Regions from separate parts of the Pseudoalteromonas sp. NZS11_1 genome, predicted to be linked through region 2. Evidence: predicted binding sites of a transcription regulator. Region 2 holds the regulator's gene; the other holds the start of a gene.

Region 1 (11,769 bases), on a different contig from region 2:
CAACCTCAGTGAGCTTATCTAGTGGTTTAATGTCTTCTTTTTTATAGTCGATATTATCTTCGACTTTATCTACCAATAACCCTACGTGTGGGTTTAAGCCGTCTTTAGTGGTAAAAACAATAATAGGTTTATAGTCTAAGGTTATTTGCTCTTTAGCTGATTCGAATAAACGCTCTAGCTGAATTAGGTTACTACGCTTAATTTTTTCGAGCAGAGCTGATACTTGTTTATAATCGCTTTGATTATGAGCTGATATAGCTTCTTTTACCGTTTCTAGCAATGATTGGAAAGGTTCGTTAAGTCGAGACATTGTTAGTTTTAAGTCTTCATTATCGGTGTTGAACTCTTTGTAAAACAGAACAAAATCTTGTAGTTCTGCATCATTGCTTGAAATAGAAGCCGAGCTATTTAGCAAGGTACTTTGAAGGGTATTGAACCAGTTTAATAGTTTTTCTTGCCATGTTCTTAGTTGTTTTAGTACATGCGCATTACTTTGTTCGGTTGAGATATTATTTAAAATAATACCTAAATCAAACACAGGCGTTGGTATATCCATATAATCTTTAACACCAATAAAGCTTTTATTATTGTTGGGTAAAGTTGTTAGATTATTGTCAAAGCGCTCTGTTAATAAAATATCGAGTATTTTAAGTGAAATTGTTTTGCAGCCCACTTTAAAGTTTATTAATTCCATGCCTTTATCTTAATTTACCTGTTAATGCTTTAAGGATAGAACAAATTAAATAAATAGCTTAAAGATGGATAAGATTTAATAGAGATAGGTAACTAGGTGTTATTAGATGGCACTAGTGAGGTTTTTTATGGCACGTTTAAATTGATTCTCAAGCTGCTTTTTTCCTAATAAACCTAAGTGTTGAATCACTTTTTCATTACATTCATTTTGCAGCACTAACTTTATTAAAAGTTGTTTATCAGACTCTGTTAATTGAGACATACAAGAAGGAGACTGATTCACTACCTGCCAGAGAGTCGCAGAGATATTAAATTGAGTGAAGTTACTGTTTACGAGCAAGGCTAATCGTTCGTGAGTCTCGGGGCTTACTAACTCATCGCTAAATCCTTCAATTAAAATACTTACAAGTTGCCAATCTAGTGTTTTAAAATGTGTTAAAAGAGCATAAAAAAAGTCGTTTTTAAACTGCTTTTTCAAAGGTTGGATAATTGCACTTTTATTGCTTAAGCATTTAACCACAAGCGCTGAATGTTCAGCTGTGCTTTTATCGCGTTGATAACCCAGTTTTACGGTATCAAACCCTTGTTTTTGCCAAAAGTTAAGTAGCTGCGCTGTTGCGCCAAAGCTTGCACCAAACCAACTACATTGGCTTTTTACTTGCGACTCGCAATAGCTAAGTAGCTTTTTACCAAAACCCATATTGTGAGTACTCGGATCAATCGCTATGCGTACAACGCGAGCGCTCAACTGTGTTAAGTAGTCATTATCAAAGCTAAGTTGTGAGAGGGTTTGAGCCATTAAATGACCCTGTGGGCGGCGCTCTCCGCTTATAACCTGTAGAGCAAGTTCTTCACTTAAACCACCTTCTATTGCGATTAAACATACACCAACTAATTGATTGTTAATTTTGCTGATGAATATTCGTTGCGATGGTGCGTCTAGTAGTTGGCGTAAATCGTTTACACTACTTTGATAGTGAGCCAATGCAAGCAGGGCAATAACTTGTTGCAGTAAAGGCTCATTGTTTACAAGGGATTGCTGAGTTATTTCGCTATGAACTGGCTGCTCTAATTGCTCACTACTTAACTCTTTATATTGTGCATCGAGTGCAAGCAAGGTGCGAATGTGCTTCTCGAGGGGATCGTGTTTGGCAAAACGCAGTGGCTCATCAAGCGTTACAACTTTAGAGGCTTTATAGTGCGCTTTTATATAGTTACTAAAGCGAATGGTGTAACCCCTACCATTGCCCTCATACCCAACCAGTGTACTTGCAAAGACTATACGAGGGTAATGAGCTAGCATTTTTAGCAATAACGGAACAGGGATCGCGGCAGCTTCATCAATGAGTAATAAATCGCACTCAGGTAATGCATTTAATAACGCGTCAGGTGCAACGTAGTGCAAGTTGGCGAGCTGTTTATGTTCAGCGTTGTATTGAAGGCTCAGCTCGTTGGCTAAATGTTTAAAGCTACTATGGGTCGCTTTAAACTGAGTGCTGCAAATAATTACTTTTTTATCAGTCAATTTTGCGGCAGCTAAGCCAAGTGCTGCCGACTTGCCTCTACCCCTATCAGCATTAATGAGTAAAGGTCTGTTGGCACGGCCATTAGCTACTTTTACTATTTGTTCAACGCAGTTTTGCTGTGGTAGATAGTCAATTTTATTATGCGTAACAGAGCTGACGAGATTACTAATACAGCCATTTTGTTCACTAAAATGAAAAGCGGGTAACCGCTTAATAATAGCCGCGAAACGATTATTAAATAAACTGTAGTCAATACTCTGACCGTGTGATTGCACTGTACTTAATGAGGGGTCTTGCCAAAAGGCTAAATCATTTAATTCGGGCAGTAATAAAAACAGTATACCGCCTGCTTTAACGGTGCCGGTAAGTGCTGCAAGTTTATCAGGGTGCAAACCACTAAAACCATTATAAACAGCGTGAGCAAATTCTTGCCCTAAAATTTGGTGAGTGCGAGTAGGCCAGTACGAATTTTTAATCGCGCACTGCTTTGATACAACAAGTGTATTGTTTTCATCTATTAATGAGTTAAGTAATTCATAACACCAAGCAGGGCTGCCGGTAATCAACACTAGCTGACGATGATACGCGCCAGCTAGTTGTTGTTCTAACTCATTTAGGTGAGATTTATACAGCTTGTAATCGTGCATAGGCCGTTACTAACCATTTACTGCCAAGGTCGTCAAAGTTAACTTGTACGCGAGATTGCGCGCCACTGCCTTCGTAATTAAGTACGGTACCAACACCAAACTTAGCATGCAAAACTCGTTGCCCTAAGTTAAAACCACTGTCTTCAAATGCGGCATGGCTAACTGATGCGCTAAAACGCCCGGCGGCAGGCGGACGAGAAACCTGTGTTTTAATACGGATTTCTTCTACGCAGTCCTCAGGTATTTCGCGTAAAAAGCGTGATGGGCTATGGTATTTTTCTTGCCCGTATAAGCGGCGACTCTCAGCATGGCTAATGTATAACTTATCCATTGCTCGTGTCATGCCTACATAACAAAGGCGGCGCTCTTCTTCTAAGCGGCCAGACTCTTCGTTACTTTGCTGAGAAGGGAACATGCCCTCTTCTACGCCCACCATAAACACTAACGGAAACTCTAATCCTTTAGCTGAGTGAAGTGTCATCATTTGAACGGCATCTTCGTGCTCTTCTGCTTGTCCTTCACCTGACTCAAGTGATGTATGTGCTAAAAAGCCTTGTAAAGGCGAGCTGTATTCTTCGTCTTCAGGAAGTTCGTACTGGTCACATGCGCTAATTAGCTCTTCTAAGTTTTCTACGCGAGCACGGCCTTTTTCACCTTTTTCAGCTTGGTACATTGCCATTAAGCCTGAGGTTTGAATTGTGTACTTGGCTTGCTCATGCAAAGTTAGATCGCTAATTTTATCTTCTATTTGTTCAACTAGTTCTACAAACTTACTTACTGCACCAGAAGCACGACCAGATAAGTGCTGTTGTTCTACAATTGCTTTTGCGGCATACCAAAGCGGTAACGATTCTGCTCGTGCACAATCTCGTATATGGCTCAATGTTTTATCACCAATACCGCGTGCTGGCGTATTAATTACACGCTCAAACGCGGCATCGTCTTGACGATTACCTACTAGGCGTAAATACGAAAGCGCATCTTTAATTTCTTGTCGTTCGAAGAATCGCATACCACCATAAATACGGTATTTTAAGCCTTCTTGCAGCATGGCCTCCTCAAGTACACGAGATTGCGCGTTACTACGGTATAAAATTGCGGCATCTTGTAGGGCATTACCTGCATTTAACCAGCTTCGTAGTTTGCTACTTACAAAGCGTGCTTCGTCTAACTCATTAAATGCTGCATAAATAGAGATTGGCTCGCCATCGTTACCGTCGGTCCACAAGCTTTTACCCATACGTTCTGAGTTATTTTGAATTAATGCGTTGGACGCTTTCAAAATAGTCGCGGTTGAACGGTAGTTTTGTTCAAGACGAATGGTTTCAGCGCTAAAGTCAGTTAAAAAACGTTTAATGTTTTCGATTTTAGCACCACGCCAACCATAAATGCTTTGGTCATCGTCGCCTACAATCATAATGCTGTTAGTATCGCCAGCAAGTAACTTTAACCAAGCATATTGAATGGTATTTGTATCTTGGAACTCGTCTACGAGCATATGTGCAAAGCGTTGCTGATAATGACGCAGTAACGTAGGGTTATTTTTTAACACTTCGTAGCTGCGTAGTAATATTTCAGCAAAATCAACTAGGCCCGCTCTATCACAGGCCTCTTGATAGGCGGCATAAACACGCAGCATCATTTGCTCATTAATATCGTATGCTTGAATATCTTTAGGGCGAAGTGCTTCATCTTTTTTGGCGCTTATGTACCAGCCAAATTGCTTAGCGGGCCATTTTTTATCATCAATATTCATCGATTTTAATAAGCGCTTGATCATTCTAAGCTGATCGTCAGAGTCTAAAATTTGAAAGGCTTCAGGTAAGTTAGCTTCACGGTGATGAGCACGTAAAATACGATGCGATAAACCATGGAAAGTACCAATCCACATGCCACCTACAGGGGCCTTTAGTGTTTCTTCAACGCGGCCACGCATTTCTTTAGCGGCTTTATTAGTAAAAGTAACTGCAAAAATACTGTAAGCGGAGGCTTGCTCAACTTGCATAAGCCACGCAATACGATGAACTAACACTCGTGTTTTACCAGACCCAGCACCTGCTAATACCAGCATGTTTTGTAGTGGGGCTGCAACGGCATCGCGTTGTTTGTCATTTAAGCCATCGAGTAATTGTGAAACGTCCATCGTTACGCCTTTTTAATCAATATTGTGGCCAGTATAACAGGTGTTTTTGTTAGGCTAAATAAAATACTGTTTTTATAAACAGCTATTTATAAAATAGTGTTCAAAACGAGTAACTTGCTAATTAATTGAGCGAATAGAAAAGTGCAAACACATAACAAAAATTTCTAATTTGACCTAAAGTTAGCAAAATTTACTAACTCTCTAAATCTAGACTAATTTAACTATTTGATTTGTAAGCTTTAATAAATTGGCATAGAGTGTGTAAGTAAATAATTATAAAATCAAATAAATACAGAGGTTAGTATGGCAGATCAAGGTTCTGGCGGTAACGTAATCGCAGCATTATGTAATATATTTTTTCCTGGTTTAGGGCAGTTAGTGCAAGGGCGTATTTTAGCGGCTATATTTTTTGCACTCGCTATTATAATAAGTTACGCACTAATTTATGTGCTTGTAGGCTTTGTACTTGTGCCTATTATTTACTTATGGTCGATTATTGACGCAGCGCGTTATAGATCGCGAAGTTAACGGTTTTCAAGTTGAGTAAAATAGCGCCCATGTGGCGCTATTTTACTTTATATGTCCTGTGGTTTACGGGCGTTTACGTATATAATTACGCAATTAAAGATTTACAGGCAAACCCTATGGAATATCAATTTATTCGCGACCCTATTAGTGGGCTACGTATTAAAATAAGCAGTGAACACGCTATTATTGGTCGCTGGCTAAACGAAGAAATAGGCAAAGACAAAGTAGCCATGGTGCAAGCGCTTATTGCATCGGTAAGTTCAAGCTATGAGCCGCTAACGCTAAAAGGCCAAGAAATAGATTTAATATTAACGAAAGACGAAGCATTATTTGAAGCCCATGCACTTCATCAAGACAGCGAAGACCTAATAGCGTATCAAGATGACGATTTAGCGCTTGAAGAAAATGGTTTAAGTAGTGGTTGTGGCTTTGAAGATTTCATTGATTTAATTGATTCATGGCATGAGTTTACGACGTCACGATAAACATAATTAGGACACTAATAAAAATATACAGCAATGCACAATCAGCATTTTATCTGTATTATTACACCAACGAAAATTACGCCAACCAAAACGACAGGAACTGATATGTCTGCCAATTTAAACAAGCTAGTAGTGATGCTAGAAATGCAAAACGCCATGAATACTAAAGTACATGAGCAATGGTTTACTCAAGGGTTTGAATGGTACCGCGCTATTTGGGTTGAGTGTGCTGAAATGTTGGATCATCATGGTTGGAAATGGTGGAAAAAACAAACACCAGATACTGAACAAGTTATTTTAGAGTTAGTTGATATTTTTCATTTTGGTCTATCGCTTAGAATTGACGGTGAAACTAGCTACGAAGACTTAGCAAAGCAACTTGAAACTGAGCTTAGCAATGCTCAACAAGCTGATGACTTTAAACAAACACTAGAGATATTGGCGGCGTCTGCTGTTGCTGATAAAACGTTTAATGCAGGTGCCTTTGCCGGCTGTATGGCGCAAATGGGTATGGATATTGATGATTTATATCGCGGCTACGTAGGTAAAAACACGTTAAACTTTTTCCGCCAAGATCACGGTTACAAAGATGGTAGCTATATTAAAGAATGGAATGGGCAAGAAGATAACGAGCATTTAGTTGAAGTAGTTAAAAGCCTTGATACAGAACATGCAGATTTTGCAAAGTTAGTATATCAAGGGCTAGAAGCGCGTTACCCAAAAATTTAAGTCACGTAAGTTGAGTTAGATAATCTTACGATAGTCGGTAACACTTAGGTAATCGGCTATTTCGTTATGTGGTTGTTGGCTATCTGGGTTAGCAACTGCAAGTAAGTGCTCAATGCCGTATTCTCGTGCGGCATTCAAAACCGGCACACTGTCATCTACAAACAAAGTGCGCTGCTTATTAAACCCTAAGTCTTTTTGTACTTGGTGCCACAAACTTTGTTGCTCTTTACTTACTCCATATTCATGAGTAGACACTACGCCATCTAGGTAGTTATCAATCGCTGTATGCTCAAATTTAAGCATGACACTCTCAGGGTGGGCGTTGGTAAGTAAAATTAACTCTTTGCCTGCTTTTTTAAGCTCAGTTAAAAAATGAGGTACGTCTTCGCGCATTTTAATTAAATGCTGAGACTCTCGTTTAAGCTCCATTATAGGCAAGCTTAATTGCTGCTCCCAATAATCTAAACAATACCACTGTATTTGACAGCTCACAGCTTGATAGCGTTTTAAAATATCTGCTTTAGCTGCATCTAGGCTAATGCCCCTTGCTAATGCGTGTTGCGCAGGAATAACGTTAAGCCAAAAATGACTGTCGTAATGTAAATCGAGTAATGTTCCATCCATGTCGAGCAAAACGGTATCGATTTTTGACCAATTTAACATAGGAATTTCAACTTATAAGGTTTATTATTGAACTAACTGCCATGATAGCAAATTAACGCCAATGACACAGAAAAAGCACCCAACACCACCACAAATCCTCAGTAACAATGTTGTCGCTAAAAGCCGCCTGTTTACTGTGGAGTCTTTAGAGCTAAAGTTTTCTAATAACGAAGAGCGCCAGTATGAGCGAATTCGCGGCGGTGGCCGGGGAGCAGTGATGATTGTTCCGTTAAGTGCAGACAACGAATTACTACTTGTACGTGAATACTGTGCGGGCACAAACGATTACCAGTTAGGTTTTCCTAAAGGCTTAATCGATCCGGGCGAAACGCCAGAGCAAGCTGCTAACAGAGAGCTTAAAGAAGAAATTGGCTTTGGTGCTGAGTATTTTAAACCATTAAGAACAGTAACAATGGCGCCGAGTTACTTTAATGCCACTATGCATATTTTATTTGCTAAGCAATTATACCCACAAACCCTTATTGGCGACGAACCAGAGCCGCTTGTTGTTGTTAAGTGGCCATTAACTCAGTGGCAGTCATTATTAGACCAAGAAGATTTTACCGAAGCACGCAGTGTTGCAGCTTTGCTATTATTAGATAAGTATTTAGCGTCTGGAGCTGCCGATGAATAAATTAATCGAACCGTGTATTGAATTAGCTGAGCGTGCTGGCGATGCAATTATGGCCATTTATAAAAAAGGCGATATTGGCCAACAAGAGAAATCAGATAATACGCCTGTTACCAAAGCTGACTTAGCAGCAAATGACGTACTGGTTGCTGGATTAAAAGTCTTAGCGCCCGATATCCCAATTATGTCGGAAGAAACACCTATACCAGCACTCGCCGACAGACATGACTGGCAGCGCTATTGGTTGCTCGATCCGATGGATGGTACAGGCGAATTTATTTTAGAAAGTGGCGACTTTGCAGTAAACATTGCATTGATTGAAAATAATCATCCTGTGCTTGGCGTTATTCATTGGCCTGCAAAAGGTGTGACTTATTTTGCTACAGCTAAAAATGGTGCCTTTAAACGTGAAAACTCAATTGATAAGCAAATATCTGTAGCGCCGCCAGAGAACTTGACGCTTGCAGTGAGCCGCCGCCAAAAAATAGAAGCGGTGAGTCAGTATTTAAATAGTCAGTTTACAACTATTGCTATTGGTTCGTGCTCATTAAAAGCTTGTACTGTTGCAGAAGGCAAAGCAGATTGTTTTTTAAGAATTGGTCCAACGGGAGAGTGGGATACAGGTGCTTCACAAGTTATTGTTGAAGAAGCCGGTGGTTGTATTACCGATGCAGAATTTAACCCGCTAACGTACAACCAACGCGAGAGTACTGAGAACCCTGACTTTATAGTGATGGGACATCCAGACTGGGAATGGCAAAAAATGATTAATCCGCATCAAAGGTTGAGCGCAGAATAGCAATTTGATTGCTTTTTGTTCGGTTGAACAACTTTAATTAGTTTAGGCCTTGCATTAAATGTTTATTCCTATATAGTAGCGCTCTCTTCAAGGCAGGCTCGTAAATATTACGAAAATGTTTTAAAGAAATTACAGGCGCGGGATGGAGCAGTCTGGTAGCTCGTCGGGCTCATAACCCGAAGGTCGTCGGTTCAAATCCGGCTCCCGCAACCAATTTTTTATAAGATTTGGTTACTGTAAACTCTAGCTTAAGAGATAAAATAAAGTAGTCGATAGACTTAAAATATACAGGCGCGGGATGGAGCAGTCTGGTAGCTCGTCGGGCTCATAACCCGAAGGTCGTCGGTTCAAATCCGGCTCCCGCAACCAATTTTTTATAAGATTTGGTTACTGTAAACTCTAGCTTAAGAGATAAAATAAAGTAGTCGATAGACTTAAAATATACAGGCGCGGGATGGAGCAGTCTGGTAGCTCGTCGGGCTCATAACCCGAAGGTCGTCGGTTCAAATCCGGCTCCCGCAACCAATTCTTTAATTGGAAGCCAAGTTGTAATGTAAGCAACTTTAAACAAGTCTACAAATTTCAGGCGCGGGATGGAGCAGTCTGGTAGCTCGTCGGGCTCATAACCCGAAGGTCGTCGGTTCAAATCCGGCTCCCGCAACCACTGAAATTAAATACCTAAAAAGTTAAAACAAAATAGCACTCTTTATCGAGTGATTTTTTGCGTCTGCAGTTTAATAAATTCTTATAATTATAAAACTCACCGTTACTGGGCAAAACACTTTGCACAAGTAAGCGAAGGTCGTCGGTTCGCTTTTTACAAACTCAAGCTCCCGCAACTACTGAAATTAAATACATAAAAAGCTAAAACAAAATCGCACTCTTTATCGAGTGATTTTTTGCGTCTGCAGTTTAATTAATTCCTATAATTATAAAACTCACCGTTACTACGCAAAATACTCTGCATAAGTAAGCGAAGGTCGTCGGTTCGCTTTTTACAAACTCAAGCTCCCGCAACCACTGAAATTAAATATCTAAAAATTCAAAACAAAATCGTACTCTTTATCGAGTGATTTTTTGCGTCTGCAGTTCAATGAATTCCTATAATTATAAAATTCACCGTTACTGCGCAAAATACTTTGCACAAGTAAGTGAAGGTCGTCGGTTCGCTTTTTACAAACTCAAGCTCCCGCAACCACTGAAATTAAATACCTAAAAAGTTAAAACAAAATCGCACTCTTTATCGAGTGATTTTTTGCGTCTGCAGTTTAATGAATTCCTATAATTATAAAACTCACCGTTACTACGCAAAATACTCTGCATAAGTAAGCGAAGGTCGTCGGTTCGCTTTTTACAAACCCAAGCTCCCGCAACCACTGAAATTAAATATCTAAAAATTTAAAACAAAATCGCACTCTTTATCGAGTGATTTTTGTGTCAGCAGTTTGATAAAATACCTTATATTCTGCTTTATTTAATGACTTTACTCTAATATCTGTGACGTTTAACAAATAACTTATTTTTTAAAAAAGAGTATTTTATGTTAAAACGGTTAAAAGATTTTAAGTAACAATACACATCACATGACAGAACTTTATCACTGGTTTGATTTAATAGGCATTGCGGTGTTTGCTGTGTCGGGCACTTTGCTAGCGTACGAAAAAAAAATGGATGGCTTTGGAGTCGTAGTTTTAGCGACGGTAACTGCTATTGGTGGTGGTACAGTGCGAGATCTAATTTTAGATGTTCCTGTGTTTTGGTTACACGATCAAAGTTACTTTTTTGCCATACTAGCTTCAGTATTTGTTACAACACGCCTTATAAATAAACAAAAGCCGATACCTCATTATATTTTACAAACAGCGGATGCGTTTGGTTTAGCTTTTTTTGCAGTAATGGGGGCGCAAAAAGCGCAGCTTGTTGGTATGCCCGATATGACAGCGGTAATTATGGCTGTAATTACAGGCTGCTTTGGTGGATTAATTCGAGATGTGCTTGCACGCGAGATCCCTATGCTATTAAAAGGTGAGCTTTACGCTATTACCTGTATAGCGGGTGGCACTGTTTATACGCTTGGCATTAGTTTTTCGTTAGTAACCGAAATGGCGATGGTATTAGGTATGTTAATGACCTTATTACTTCGTTTAGCTGCTATAAAATGGCAAATCACATTACACGTTTTTAAATATCCTGACTAAACTGGTGTAATCACACCATTTACTAGGATAAGGAATGTCGTTAGCTCGTATATTTTCTCGTGCTCAAGTGGGTATAAATGCCCCTGAAGTTATTGTAGAAGTTCACCTAGGAAATGGTTTACCCGCTTTTCATATAGTAGGCCTGCCCGAAGCGTCCGTTAAAGAATCAAAAGATAGAGTACGTAGCGCACTCGAAAACTCACAATTTGGTTTTCCCGATCAACGAATAACTGTAAATTTAGCCCCTGCCGATTTGCCAAAAGATGGCGGACGGTTTGATCTTGCTATTGCGGTGGGTATTTTAGTCGCCTCTGGGCAAATAGTGTGTCCTGATATTCACAAGTACGAGTTTTATGGTGAGCTTGCTCTTAATGGTGAGGTGCGTGGTGTAAACGCTATTTTACCTTCGGTACTTGCTGCAAAAGAGCAAGATCGTTGCTGCTTTTTACCTCTTGCAAACGACAGCCTAGCAAGCCTAGTTAATGGCGTTAAACGCAAAGCCGTAAGCTCTATTCAAGAAGTGTGGGGGGATTTACTTAATCAACAACCCTTACCATTAAATATAGAGTATCCCGACTGCACACAAGCCCCTGACTTTTTACTTGATTTAAGCGATGTGAAAGGTCAGCCCGGTGCAAAGCGAGTACTCGAAATTGCTGCAGCTGGCGGGCATAATTTATTATTTTTAGGCCCTCCAGGTACTGGTAAATCGATGCTGGCCCAGCGA
Region 2 (11,769 bases):
CCGCTGTCCATGTTGGGCTGCTACTAACAGGTGTTGTAACTATAGGCGTGGTAACTACAGGAGCAGAGTCGATACCGCCTCCGCCGCCACAACCTGTTAAAGCAAAGCCCGAAAGTGCTGCAAAAATGGCAAGCGAGGTTTTATTATTTTTAAACATAGTTAAGGACTTTCTGTAAATAAGTTGTTTAAAATATTACAACACTCGCTCGTTTATTCAACATTTATAACTTTGATTTATGTAAATGAGTGTTAAAGCTTAGAGCTTGCTCGCACTACTTGTATCTGCAAATGCTTGCTTTTTCCACGCATTAAATAACTTTTGCTGTTTATCAGAGATTTTTAAACCGTATGTTTTCTGCATGTAAGCGTAAGTGTCGGCTATACGTTTACGTGCATAGACAGGCGGTTCAACTACACGTTGCTTAAAGTTTACTTTTACTTCGCAGCGACCATACTGTGTGGCGTTTTCGCTAAGCATGCCAAAACGATAATTAGAGCGATCGGCATTAATTTCGCCAATAGCTGGCGCTAAGTTATTTATATCAGCTTCCATTTTTCTAAATTTAGCACTTACTTTACGGCAGTTTTTACGTCCGCCATCTTGCCAACATTGTAGCTGATGACCAAATTCCCACGCCGGAACAATATGTTCCCACTCAATGCGTAGTGCTCGCACATTTACTTTGCCTGAGCGGGTAAGTGTATTTCGAGGAATGTAACCACAGTTAGAAGGATCAGGAATGAGTTTTTTGCCTTCTTTTTTAATATCACAACCGCAGTAAATACTTTTGGCGTTGTCAGGGAGGGTTTTAATTAAATGTCTTTTAGCCGTTGAAAAACGGGTAAATTGTTCGGCAGATACCGAAAAACACACACAGCAAGCCAGTAAGGCCAGAATAAATCGAGTCATATCCATCACAAATGTGAACTACAGGAACAGGCAGTTTAAAGCCTTGAAGATAAAAGATAAAGTTAACTTAAGGCCTGCACTTATATTACTAAAAAGTGTCCGATTAATTTTTTATTCAAAGTTATTTTCACTATTCATTTATTTCTTACTATTTATCGTATTTTAACCACACAAGATTATACGTTAAGGAGTATGCTTAAAGCTTACTCAATATGGGGATTTGGATTGCAAATGAAATTTGTTGATTATTATGCAGTGCTCGGAATATCGCCTGATGCAGACGATAAAGCGGTTAAAGTAGCTTATAAAAAATTAGCCAGAAAATATCACCCAGATGTAAGCAAAGAGCCTCAAGCAGAAGATAAGTTTAAAGAAATAGCAGAAGCTTACGAAGTCATTCATAACAAAGAAGAACGCACTAAATACGACGAGTTACGTCGTCATCAACAAAATCGTGCTCGTCAACAGCAAGGTAATTATGGTGGTAACAATGCCTCATCGCAAAGTAATTATCAGCAAAGCGATCCTCAAACCGATCAAGAGTTTTCTGATTTTGTTAATTCAATGTTTGGCGGCGCCGGTGGATTCAATCGTTCCGGGCAGAGCAGAAGTAACGCCGCTCGCGCGCAAAAAGGACAAGATGTGGAAATAGAGTTCCCGATTTTTCTTGAAGAGACTTTAGTTGATACCGTTAAGCCTGTTGAGTTTATGTTACCGCAGCGAGATAGTAGTGGTCGTGTCTCTGAAATTAAAAAATCACTTAAAGTGAAAATTCCCGCAGGTTCAGTAAATGGCGAACGAATTCGACTAAAAGGGCAAGGCGGATTAGGGTCAGCGAACGGGCAAAATGGCGATTTGTACTTACAAATTAGTTTAGTGCCCCACCCATTATTTGATGTTGAAGGTCATAACCTAAATATAGTCGTCCCTCTTGCACCATGGGAAGCGGCTCTTGGTACAAAAATAAATTTACCTACGTTGGCAGGCAAAATCCAATTAACTATTCCATCTAATAGTCAGTCTGGTCAACGCTTGCGTATTAAAGGTAAGGGATTAATGAGTAAAAAAGCCAAAGGTGATTTATTTGCTGTGCTTAAAATTGTTAATCCAACATCTGTTGATGATACCAGTAAAAAACTTTGGGAAGAATTAGCCGAAAAAGCTCACTTTGATCCCCGTAATAACTGGAGCAAGCCATAATGCAAATTATCGTGACACAAAAAGATGATTTACTTACTAGCAAAGAGCTATGTTTGAGTAGTGATATTAGCGAAGCAATTTTATATGAGCTAGTTGAGCACAATATTGCGGTTCCAATTGAGGGGAAGCATGTTACGCAGTGGCAATTTACGGTATCTGCAGTGACCTTAGTTAAAAAAGCGGCCCGTATTCAACATGACTTTTCGTTAGATTGGTCGGCAATAGCTTTAGTTTTACAATTGCTGGATGAGCGTGATGAGTTGATTTTCGAAAACGAAATGTTAAAGCGACATTTGAGTCGATTTAAACACTTGGAATAAAATCTGCCCTTGGGTACTTCCTAGGGCTTATTTAGTCTTTGGTGAGAGTGCGCTAGTTCTTAAAAACCAATATGACTACTTTGATTTATTCTTACTTTTAATTCGGATAAATCGTTTTAGTCGTATGTTTTGCATAAGTAGTAATATTCCACTTAGGCAAAAAAGTACGCTGGTTGCTGCAAAACTAATAAGCAGCGGATTATTAAAATCCTCTCGCTCATCGTAATCCATAATATGTAACATCCAAAAAAAGTCGAAAATTCGCCATAGTGTGCTGCGAACGGTGACAACTCTGCCGTTATTTTCTGACAAGTACAGTGTTGTGTTAAATGTGTCGTCAAATTGTACCTGCCAAACATTGGTTTTATATCCAACTTCTCGCATACCTTGCTTTAGCAGTACAGCGCTTGTCACTTGAGCATCAATAAGTAAGTGTGCTTTAGCATTTGCGGTAATTTGTATTTTAGTTGGCGGCTCAAAAGGCCGGCCTGTTATACCGTTAAAGCTTTGCTGTTCATCTTTATTTATTACTGTAATTATAGGTGTGGTTAAAAAGTTCTCAAAAATTATTTGTGTTGGATTAACCACCTGAGATGCAATATCGTCAAGGGAGGCAACATAATCAGCCTGCGTAAATGGGTTATTAAGAGTACGTGTTGCAAGATGCTCCCCATGAACTTTATCAAGAGGGATAGCGCTCATGACTAAACCACCTAATAGCCAAGCTAAAATTTGTAATGCGAGCAAATAACCGAGCCATTTATGTAACTTGCGAGCATACTTAAATATTTTTTTATTCATGTTTTAGTCTTATTATTTTTAGAGGCTAGTTTATTACATTAATGGGATTAGTTACTGCGACATTTTGTCGCAGTTTAAACTATAGCTTACTGTAATCATTTAAAAATAAAAAAGATTACACTTAAATTGCTAACATGACTTATTTGTTTAATTGAGCTGAGTGTTTGATATCCAGCTAGCTTTAAACGCTAAAAAATACTTAAAAGCTGCGAAATATCTATATAAAGTGGTTAATAGAGCATAGTTGATTTGGTATAACGGTAAAACTGCGTTAAAGTTTGCAATGAAATTATTAGAGGATAAATACGAAACGATGTCGGAAATTCAATTTTTAAATGTAGATCTTGAGCTTGAATCAAAGCAAGATATTAGTTTGCTAGTGGCAGACTTGAAAAAAGTCGCGACGATTTTACATTATGACAAAGACGAATACCGTCAATTAGCGCGTATTGAAGCAACAGGTGTAGTAAACACGCCTGACAAAGCAATAAACCATATATGTGAGCTTATTGAATCGTGTTCGCGTAACGCGCTAAAACAATGGTTAAGCTGTTCACGTAGAACGTTTGATATTGGTTTTGAATCAGGCACTTCACCTAAGTGCTTTAATCAAGCCTTAGATGCAGATACATTACTACGTATATCTGCGATTGGTGCGGGTATGGAAATTACAATTTACCCAATCGAAAAGTAACTATCTTCGCTCTACGACTGCTGCGGTCATTTTTGATACGCAGCACAGCTCATTGCGGCTATTTGTAATTTTTATTTCCCACACTGAACTACGTTTGCCAATATGAAACGCTCTTGCCGTTGCTGTTAAAGTGCCGTTGCGAGATGCTTTTAAATGACTTGCGCTAATTTCCTGCCCCACGCAGTAAAATTTTGTAAAATCGACAACAAAGTTAGCTGCATAGCTGGCAACTGTTTCGGCAAGTACAACGTTAGCACCGCCGTGAACCATTCCCATTGGATTATGATGCTCAGGAATTGCCGGCATAGTGGCTACTAAGTAATCATCACCAATTTCAGTGACTTCTATTCCCATGGTTTTCATTAATGTTCCTTGGCCATCAATGCCTTGTTCTAACTGCTTGCACAGCTCTAAAGTGATGGGCTGGTACCAAATACTCATAATGACTCCTTTGCTTTTTTAATCATTTATAAATCTAGCTTTAGTTATATCCCTAAAATGTACACAAGTGAAATTACTTTGGCTATTTTAAGGCTTAATTTAAATTTGCGATTTTTATTTAACTGTATATACTCACAGTTAAATGTACTGTATGGAAAACCAGTTGTATGCGACCATTAACGAACCGCCAAGCTCAAATACTCGAACTAATTAAAGTTTTTATTAAAGACACTGGTATGCCTCCTACACGTGCTGAAATAGCGCAAACATTAGGTTTTAAAAGTGCCAATGCTGCTGAAGAACATTTAAAAGCACTTGCTAAAAAAGGCGCAATTAAAATGAAACCAGGTGCAAGCCGTGGTATTCAGTTAATTGAAGAAGAAGAGCCAGAACAATTAGGTTTACCGCTTATAGGGCGTGTTGCTGCTGGTTCACCTATTTTGGCGCAAGAGCACGTTGAAAGTCACTGCAAAATCGATCCATTAATGTTTAAACCGGCTGCAGATTTTTTACTACGCGTTAACGGTATGAGCATGAAAGATATTGGTATTATGGATGGTGATTTACTTGCTGTACATCGTACTCAAACCGCTGAAAACGGGCAAGTTGTTGTTGCCCGCCTAGATGAAGACGTAACTGTAAAACGTCTTGAGAAAGCGGGTCGTAAAGTATTACTTCATGCTGAAAACGACGATTTTGAATCTATTGAAGTAGATCTTGAGAATGAGTCTTTTAATATTGAAGGCTTAGCCGTTGGCGTTATAAGAAACGCTGATTGGATGTGACTTTAAAAATAGCTTTTAAACAAGCAGTTTTATAAATGCGTACTAATTAGTACGCATTTTTTGTTTTAAATTCGCACTAAAAATAGGGCATAAATAGCTCACTGACAATTTAAGCTGTAAATTTTTTTGCACTTATATTTTCCCCCTTCGAATGCGTTAAACCCCTTTGTTTTGCTCATCTTTTGAACTTCCTGTTACCTAGTTGGTTACTGATTTTTTATTAATTACTCAATATCACCTGATTGTTTTTTATACTAAAACTTGCTTGTTGTTCATTTTTTAGCTAATTATTAATGTGCTGAGCTAATAATAACTCACAGCTTTTTAGTTTTGAGAACACACAATATACACAAACACGTTGTTGGCGCAGCAAAACCAATCAATATTAAATGAGATTGACTAAAAAAATAAAAATAACGAATTGGCGTTTAAGCCGTATGCCTCTTCGCTTTGCATTCGCAATAGCATCAAAGGAGCCGTCACATGGGTAAACTGACCTCTACCTTGTGGCTTATATTATGTGTTTTTTCGCACCCAGTTTTGGCTAACAGCCAATACAATATGCGCAAAGGCGTAACCGATATAAGCAATAATGTATATCAGCTGCACATGACCATATTTATAATATGTTGTGTGATTGGGGTGATAGTGTTCGCAATTATGTTTTGGGCACTTATTCATCACCGCAAATCTAAAGGGGCTGTACCTGCCCAATTTCACGAAAGCACTAAAGTAGAAATACTTTGGACTGCAATCCCGTTTGTTATTTTAATTGCTATGGCAGTACCAGCCACTAAAACCCTAATTGCAATGGAAGATGCCAGCAAAGCTGATCTCACTATTAAAATTACAGGCTCGCAATGGAAATGGCATTATGAATATATGGGTGAAGATGTAGAGTTCTACTCTATTTTATCTACCCCGCAAGATGAAATAGCGAATCTTGCAGATAAAAATCCTAACTACTTACTTGAGGTTGATAAACCTCTCGTACTGCCAATAAATCAAAAAGTACGATTTTTAATGACTTCTGACGATGTTATTCACTCTTGGTGGGTACCTGATTTTGCAGTTAAAAAAGATGCGAATCCCGGCTTTATAAACGAAACATGGACGAACATAAACGAAGAAGGTACTTACCGAGGCCAATGTGCTGAGTTGTGTGGTAAAGATCATGGCTTTATGCCTGTTGTGGTGGTCGCTAAATCTGAGGCTGATTTTAAAACATGGCTTGCAGATGCAAAGCAGGCTAAACAAAAAGCAGCATTAGCAGATGCCGCATTACTTGATAAAACCCTCCCAAAAGAAGAATTAATGACTTTAGGCGAACAAGTATATATGGCCAATTGTGCTGCATGTCATCAGCCTACTGGCATGGGGTTACCGGGTGTATTTCCTGCACTTAAAGGCAGCCCTATAGTGCTTGGCGATATAAAAGATCACATTGATGTAGTTATCCATGGGCGACCCGGTACGGCAATGCAAGCATTTGCCAAACAGTTATCTATAAAGCAATTAGCAGCGGTTATTACTTATAAACGTAATGTGTGGGGTAATGATACGGGTGATGTTATTCAACCGAGTCAAATACAGGCAGCACTTGATGCCAAAGTGGAGGCGAACTAATGAGTAGCATAGTAGAACAACCTAACGCCAATGAAGCTCATCATGCTCATCACCCAGCTAAAGGTTTTAAACGCTGGCTTTACACAACTAATCATAAAGATATAGGTAGTTTATATTTAATTTTTTCGCTGACCATGTTCTTAATTGGTGGTGGAATGGCCATGGTGATCAGAGCTGAATTATTTCAACCAGGTTTACAGTTGGTCGACCCTCACTTTTTTAATCAAATGACCACCGTGCATGGTTTAATTATGGTGTTTGGTGCGGTTATGCCGGCCTTTACTGGTCTTGCTAACTGGATGATACCACTCATGATTGGCGCGCCAGATATGGCATTGCCAAGAATGAATAACTGGAGCTTTTGGATTTTACCGTTTGCGTTTTTAATCCTATTGGCATCGTTATTTATGCCTGGTGGGGGTCCTGCATTTGGTTGGACTTTTTATGCACCACTGTCTACAACATACAGTAATGATAATACTGCATTGTTTGTATTTGCCGTACATATTATGGGGATTAGTTCAATAATGGGCGCAATCAATGTGATTGTAACTATAGTGAACTTACGTGCTCCCGGCATGACATGGATGAAGTTGCCCTTATTTGTATGGACGTGGTTAATTACTGCCTTTTTATTAATAGCGGTAATGCCAGTGCTTGCAGGGGCTGTCACTATGGTACTTACCGATAAGTATTTTGCGACCAGCTTTTTTGATGCCGCAGGCGGTGGCGACCCGGTGATGTTCCAACACATTTTTTGGTTTTTTGGCCATCCCGAAGTATACATAATGATTCTTCCTGCCTTTGGCATTATATCTACAATAGTACCTACCTTTTCTCGTAAAAAACTTTTTGGCTATGCCTCAATGGTATACGCCACATCCTCCATAGCACTATTGAGCTTTATTGTATGGGCTCATCATATGTTTACCACTGGGATGCCGGTCGCTGGCGAGTTGTTTTTTATGTACGCGACCATGCTTATATCGGTACCTACAGGAGTAAAAGTATTTAATTGGGTTGCCACAATGTGGAAAGGCTCAATAACTTTTGAAGTGCCAATGCTTTTTAGTATTGCGTTTATTGTGCTGTTTACCTTAGGTGGCTTTTCTGGGTTGATGCTGGCAATTACACCTGCTGACTTTCAGTACCACGATACTTATTTTGTAGTGGCGCATTTTCATTATGTATTAGTAACAGGGGCTGTATTTTCGATAATGGCGGGGGCCTATTACTGGCTGCCCAAGTGGACGGGCAATATGTTTAATATCACGCTAGCTAAATGGCATTTTTGGCTATCGCTGGTGAGTGTGAACGTATTGTTTTTTCCTATGCATTTTGTAGGGCTTGCCGGTATGCCGCGTCGAATTCCCGATTATGCACTTCAATTTGCCGACTTTAACGCAATCATAAGTATTGGTGGATTTGCCTTTGGTTTATCGCAATTGTTGTTTGTAGCTGTGGTAATTAAATGCGCGCGTGGCGGTGATAAAGTGCCTGCAAAAGTATGGGAAGGGGCAGAAGGGCTTGAGTGGGAAGTTGACTCTCCAGCGCCATATCATACTTTTTCTACGCCGCCGGTAATTAAGTAATGACACACGCACCGCTACTCAAACGTTTGGTACTTATTTGCATAGGCATGTTTGCCTTTGCCTTTGCTTTAGTACCTTTGTATGACGTGTTTTGTGATGTAACAGGGCTTAATGGAAAACCTTCGCTTGAGCAGGCAGAGCAAAGTACACAAATAGTACAAAACCGAGAAGTCGGCGTTAGCTTTACTACTCACGCACAAAGTGGTGCACCGTTTGAAGTTAAATCAAAAGAATACAGTGTAGTGGTAAAACCCGGTGCAATGCGTGAAGTAATGTTTAGTGCTAAAAATAACAGCAACCTAGATAAAGTAATGCAGGCTGTACCATCAGTCTCACCAGGTAAAGCGGCAAAGTATTTACACAAAATAGCCTGTTTTTGCTTTGATCAGCAACCTCTAAAAGCAGGGGAAGAACTTGAATTTAAATTACTTTTTTATGTTGATACCGCACTGCCGAGCGATATTGAAGAATTAACTTTATCTTATACCGTATTTGATATTAGTGAACAGCTGGTGGCAAGTAACAACTAGCTTTTTAAACTAGTGTGAAACTAGGAGTAAATAAAATGAATCAAGAATATGAGCATTATTACGTACCTGAGCAAAGCCCATGGCCTATTGTAGGTGCTGTTGCATTGTTTTTTATTGCAGTAGGGGCAGGCTTGACTGTTATGAGTGTAGGTAAAGAAGGTGGTAGCGGGGTTTATCTGCTTTATGCCGGTATTGCTGTACTTGTGTATATGTTGTTTAGCTGGTTTAAAAATGTAATTAATGAATCGGACCAAGGTTTGTACTCAGCACAAATGGATCGCTCTTTTAGACAAGGTATGAGCTGGTTTATTTTTTCTGAAGTTATGTTTTTTATGGCTTTTTTTGGTGCGCTTTTTTATGCACGCGTATTGTCGGTACCTTGGCTTGGAGGCGCAGGCAATAATGCAATGACTAACGAGGTTTTATGGCCAACTTTCGAAGCTGTTTGGCCGCTAGTTTCAACACCTGCTGGTGAAACTACTCAAGCTATGGGCTGGCAAGGCTTACCGCTTATAAATACCTTAATACTGCTTACTTCCTCAGTTACTTTACATTTTGCCCACGTAGCGATGGAAAACAATAAACGCACTCCACTTAAAGTTTTTTTAGGCGCTACTATTTTATTGGGCGTTTGCTTTTTAGGGCTGCAAGTTGAGGAGTACATGCATGCATATAATGACCTTAACCTAACGCTAGATGCGGGCATTTACGGTAATACGTTCTTTTTATTGACTGGTTTTCATGGCATGCATGTAACGTTAGGAACCGTACTTTTATTTGTAATATTTTTACGGATATTAAAAGGGCACTTTACTAAAGATAAGCATTTTGCTTTTCAAGCAGCTGCTTGGTATTGGCACTTTGTTGATGTGGTGTGGCTGTGTTTGTTTGTATTTGTATATGTGCTGTAGCGTTTATTGGCGAATTATTTGCTTTAATAAAACCAAGTTTAAGCGCTGCAATAACAACAACTAAAACAACGACCGAAAACAATACGCGACGACCTAAAAAGTGAGACATAGGTCGTCCCCCAGTTTTCCCTGACACCATAATAAACAATGCTCTAAATAAGTTAAAAAGTATAAATATTAACAACAGTACGATAATAATTTTAATAATCACTGAGTTGACCCTTTATGCAGTTAGTTTTATGGCACAAACAAAAGCTTAGTTCACTAATCACACTTTGTATGGTTGTGGTTGTTGTACTTGTGTGTGTGCGACTAGGATTTTGGCAGTTGGAGCGGGGTGAGCAAAAACAGCAGCAACTAACCGCTATTGCTAAGCAACAGAATCGGGGTGTGATGAGTTGGTCTCAATTACATAACCTGCCTGATAGCTGGAACAAAACAGGTGTATTGGTTGAGTTAAAAGGGCGGTTTGTACAAAACCAATATTGGCTTTTAGATAATCAAGTTTATAACGGACAAGTAGGGTACGACCTACTTGCTTTACTAAAGCCAGCCAGCGAAGAAAAAGTGATTTTAGTTAATTTAGGATGGGTAAAAGCGCCTATATCTAGAGATACACTGCCAAAGGTTACTCTGCCTACAGGTGTTTTTATTCTTAAAGCGCAAATAAAAGAAAATAACCTAAGTAGCTTTACGCTTGAAGATAAAACTACAAATAACGACTTACCTACAAGAATCCAATCTATCGACTTGAATATGCTGAGCACTCAAAGCCAGCAATCATTAATTAATTTTATGGCTTACAGACAAGGTACTGGTGATGAGATTGCAACACCTCATTATGAGGCAGTTGTTATGAGCCCTCAAAAGCATAATGCCTATGCTGTGCAATGGTTTTTAATTGCTATTGCATGTGCTGTTGTGGCTATTTTTGCGAGTAAAAAAAGGACACATAATGAAAAATAACCCCCTTGTGTTGTTTGTGGGCTGCTGCGCTATCCCATTAATTTTGGCATATGGCGCATTAAAGTTTGATTGGTTGCCTACTGCAATTACTAATAATGGCGAGTTTTTAAGCCAAGAAATAAAACTTAAAAATTGGCCGCAAAATAATCCCAAGCAATGGACTATCGCACTTAATTATTCAAACGAATGTAACACCCCATGCAGCGAACAACTCAATGCACTTAATAATTTATATGTGGCACTTGGTAAAAACCAAGGCAAGGTTGATATGGCTGTAATGGGAAGCCCTGACAATAAAAATCTACCATGGAAAATTATTACCGAGCAACAGAGTTTAAATCCTGCAAGTTTGTATTTGATTGATCATATGGGGTTAGTGGTACTTGAATATCCCTTTAAGGTCGAGCCACAAGAAAACCGTTTAGTACAAAAAGGGTTATTAAAAGATCTAAAAAAATTACTTAACTATTCTCGTTCTAGCTAACTAAGTTGAGCTTAAGTTGGAGTATCTGATGTATAAAAATTATAAAAACTTAGTATTAATAACAGGATTACTCGCTTTGATTGTAGTTGCTTTAGGTGCGTACACCCGCTTAAGTGATGCAGGTTTAGGGTGCCCCGATTGGCCTGGTTGTTATGGTTTTTTAACGGTACCTAAGCATGAGGCTGACATAGCCTTAGCAACTCAAAGCTACCCCGATATGATGTTCGAAACCGCAAAAGCGTGGAAAGAAATGATTCATCGCTACTTTGCAGGTGCTTTAGGCGTACTTATTTTAGGTTTATTTGTGTTGGCTTTTTTAAAACGCCAATATCCAACTACGCCAGTTAAATTGCCTTTGGCTTTACTTCTACTAGTGGTGTTTCAGGCTGCCCTTGGTATGTGGACAGTAACCATGAACCTTCAGCCGCTTATTGTAATGGGCCACTTATTAGGTGGCTTTAGTATTTTGTCACTTATAACGCTTTTATATTTACGGCTAACCGCAAAAC

The links. Region 2 encodes LexA, which represses DNA repair genes until DNA is damaged. Its sites were predicted from a motif close to TACTGTATNNNNATACAGTA; they were not measured.
Region 1: uvrD (DNA helicase II) is a predicted target of LexA. The motif match lies at 5,074-5,093, and genes of this name have one in related genera.

What each region holds. Positions count from the first base shown of each region.
Region 1 is NZ_JADYXK010000002.1:221,386-233,154, reverse strand. It holds gene I6F44_RS03755 (chemotaxis protein) at 1-694, opposite strand, end outside; gene I6F44_RS03750 (GNAT family N-acetyltransferase) at 797-2,866, opposite strand; gene uvrD (DNA helicase II) at 2,844-5,009, opposite strand; gene I6F44_RS03740 (hypothetical protein) at 5,313-5,537, shown strand; gene I6F44_RS03735 (YacL family protein) at 5,654-6,022, shown strand; gene I6F44_RS03730 (dUTP diphosphatase) at 6,128-6,751, shown strand; gene yrfG (GMP/IMP nucleotidase) at 6,767-7,414, opposite strand; gene nudE (ADP compounds hydrolase NudE) at 7,476-8,048, shown strand; gene cysQ (3'(2'),5'-bisphosphate nucleotidase CysQ) at 8,041-8,844, shown strand; tRNA gene I6F44_RS03710 (tRNA-Met) at 8,981-9,057, shown strand; tRNA gene I6F44_RS03705 (tRNA-Met) at 9,137-9,213, shown strand; tRNA gene I6F44_RS03700 (tRNA-Met) at 9,293-9,369, shown strand; tRNA gene I6F44_RS03695 (tRNA-Met) at 9,432-9,508, shown strand; gene I6F44_RS03690 (trimeric intracellular cation channel family protein) at 10,428-11,042, shown strand; gene I6F44_RS03685 (YifB family Mg chelatase-like AAA ATPase) at 11,077-11,769, shown strand, end outside.
Region 2 is NZ_JADYXK010000017.1:10,682-22,450, forward strand. It holds gene I6F44_RS12645 (S41 family peptidase) at 1-157, opposite strand, end outside; gene I6F44_RS12650 (endonuclease) at 257-910, opposite strand; gene I6F44_RS12655 (DnaJ C-terminal domain-containing protein) at 1,142-2,110, shown strand; gene I6F44_RS12660 (chaperone modulator CbpM) at 2,110-2,430, shown strand; gene I6F44_RS12665 (hypothetical protein) at 2,506-3,231, opposite strand; gene I6F44_RS12670 (hypothetical protein) at 3,545-3,925, shown strand; gene I6F44_RS12675 (PaaI family thioesterase) at 3,926-4,366, opposite strand; gene lexA (transcriptional repressor LexA) at 4,534-5,151, shown strand; gene coxB (cytochrome c oxidase subunit II) at 5,635-6,777, shown strand; gene ctaD (cytochrome c oxidase subunit I) at 6,777-8,369, shown strand; gene I6F44_RS12695 (cytochrome c oxidase assembly protein) at 8,369-8,899, shown strand; gene I6F44_RS12700 (cytochrome c oxidase subunit 3) at 8,935-9,810, shown strand; gene I6F44_RS19730 (DUF2909 family protein) at 9,713-10,021, opposite strand; gene I6F44_RS12710 (SURF1 family protein) at 10,036-10,776, shown strand; gene I6F44_RS12715 (hypothetical protein) at 10,766-11,260, shown strand; gene I6F44_RS12720 (COX15/CtaA family protein) at 11,289-11,769, shown strand, end outside.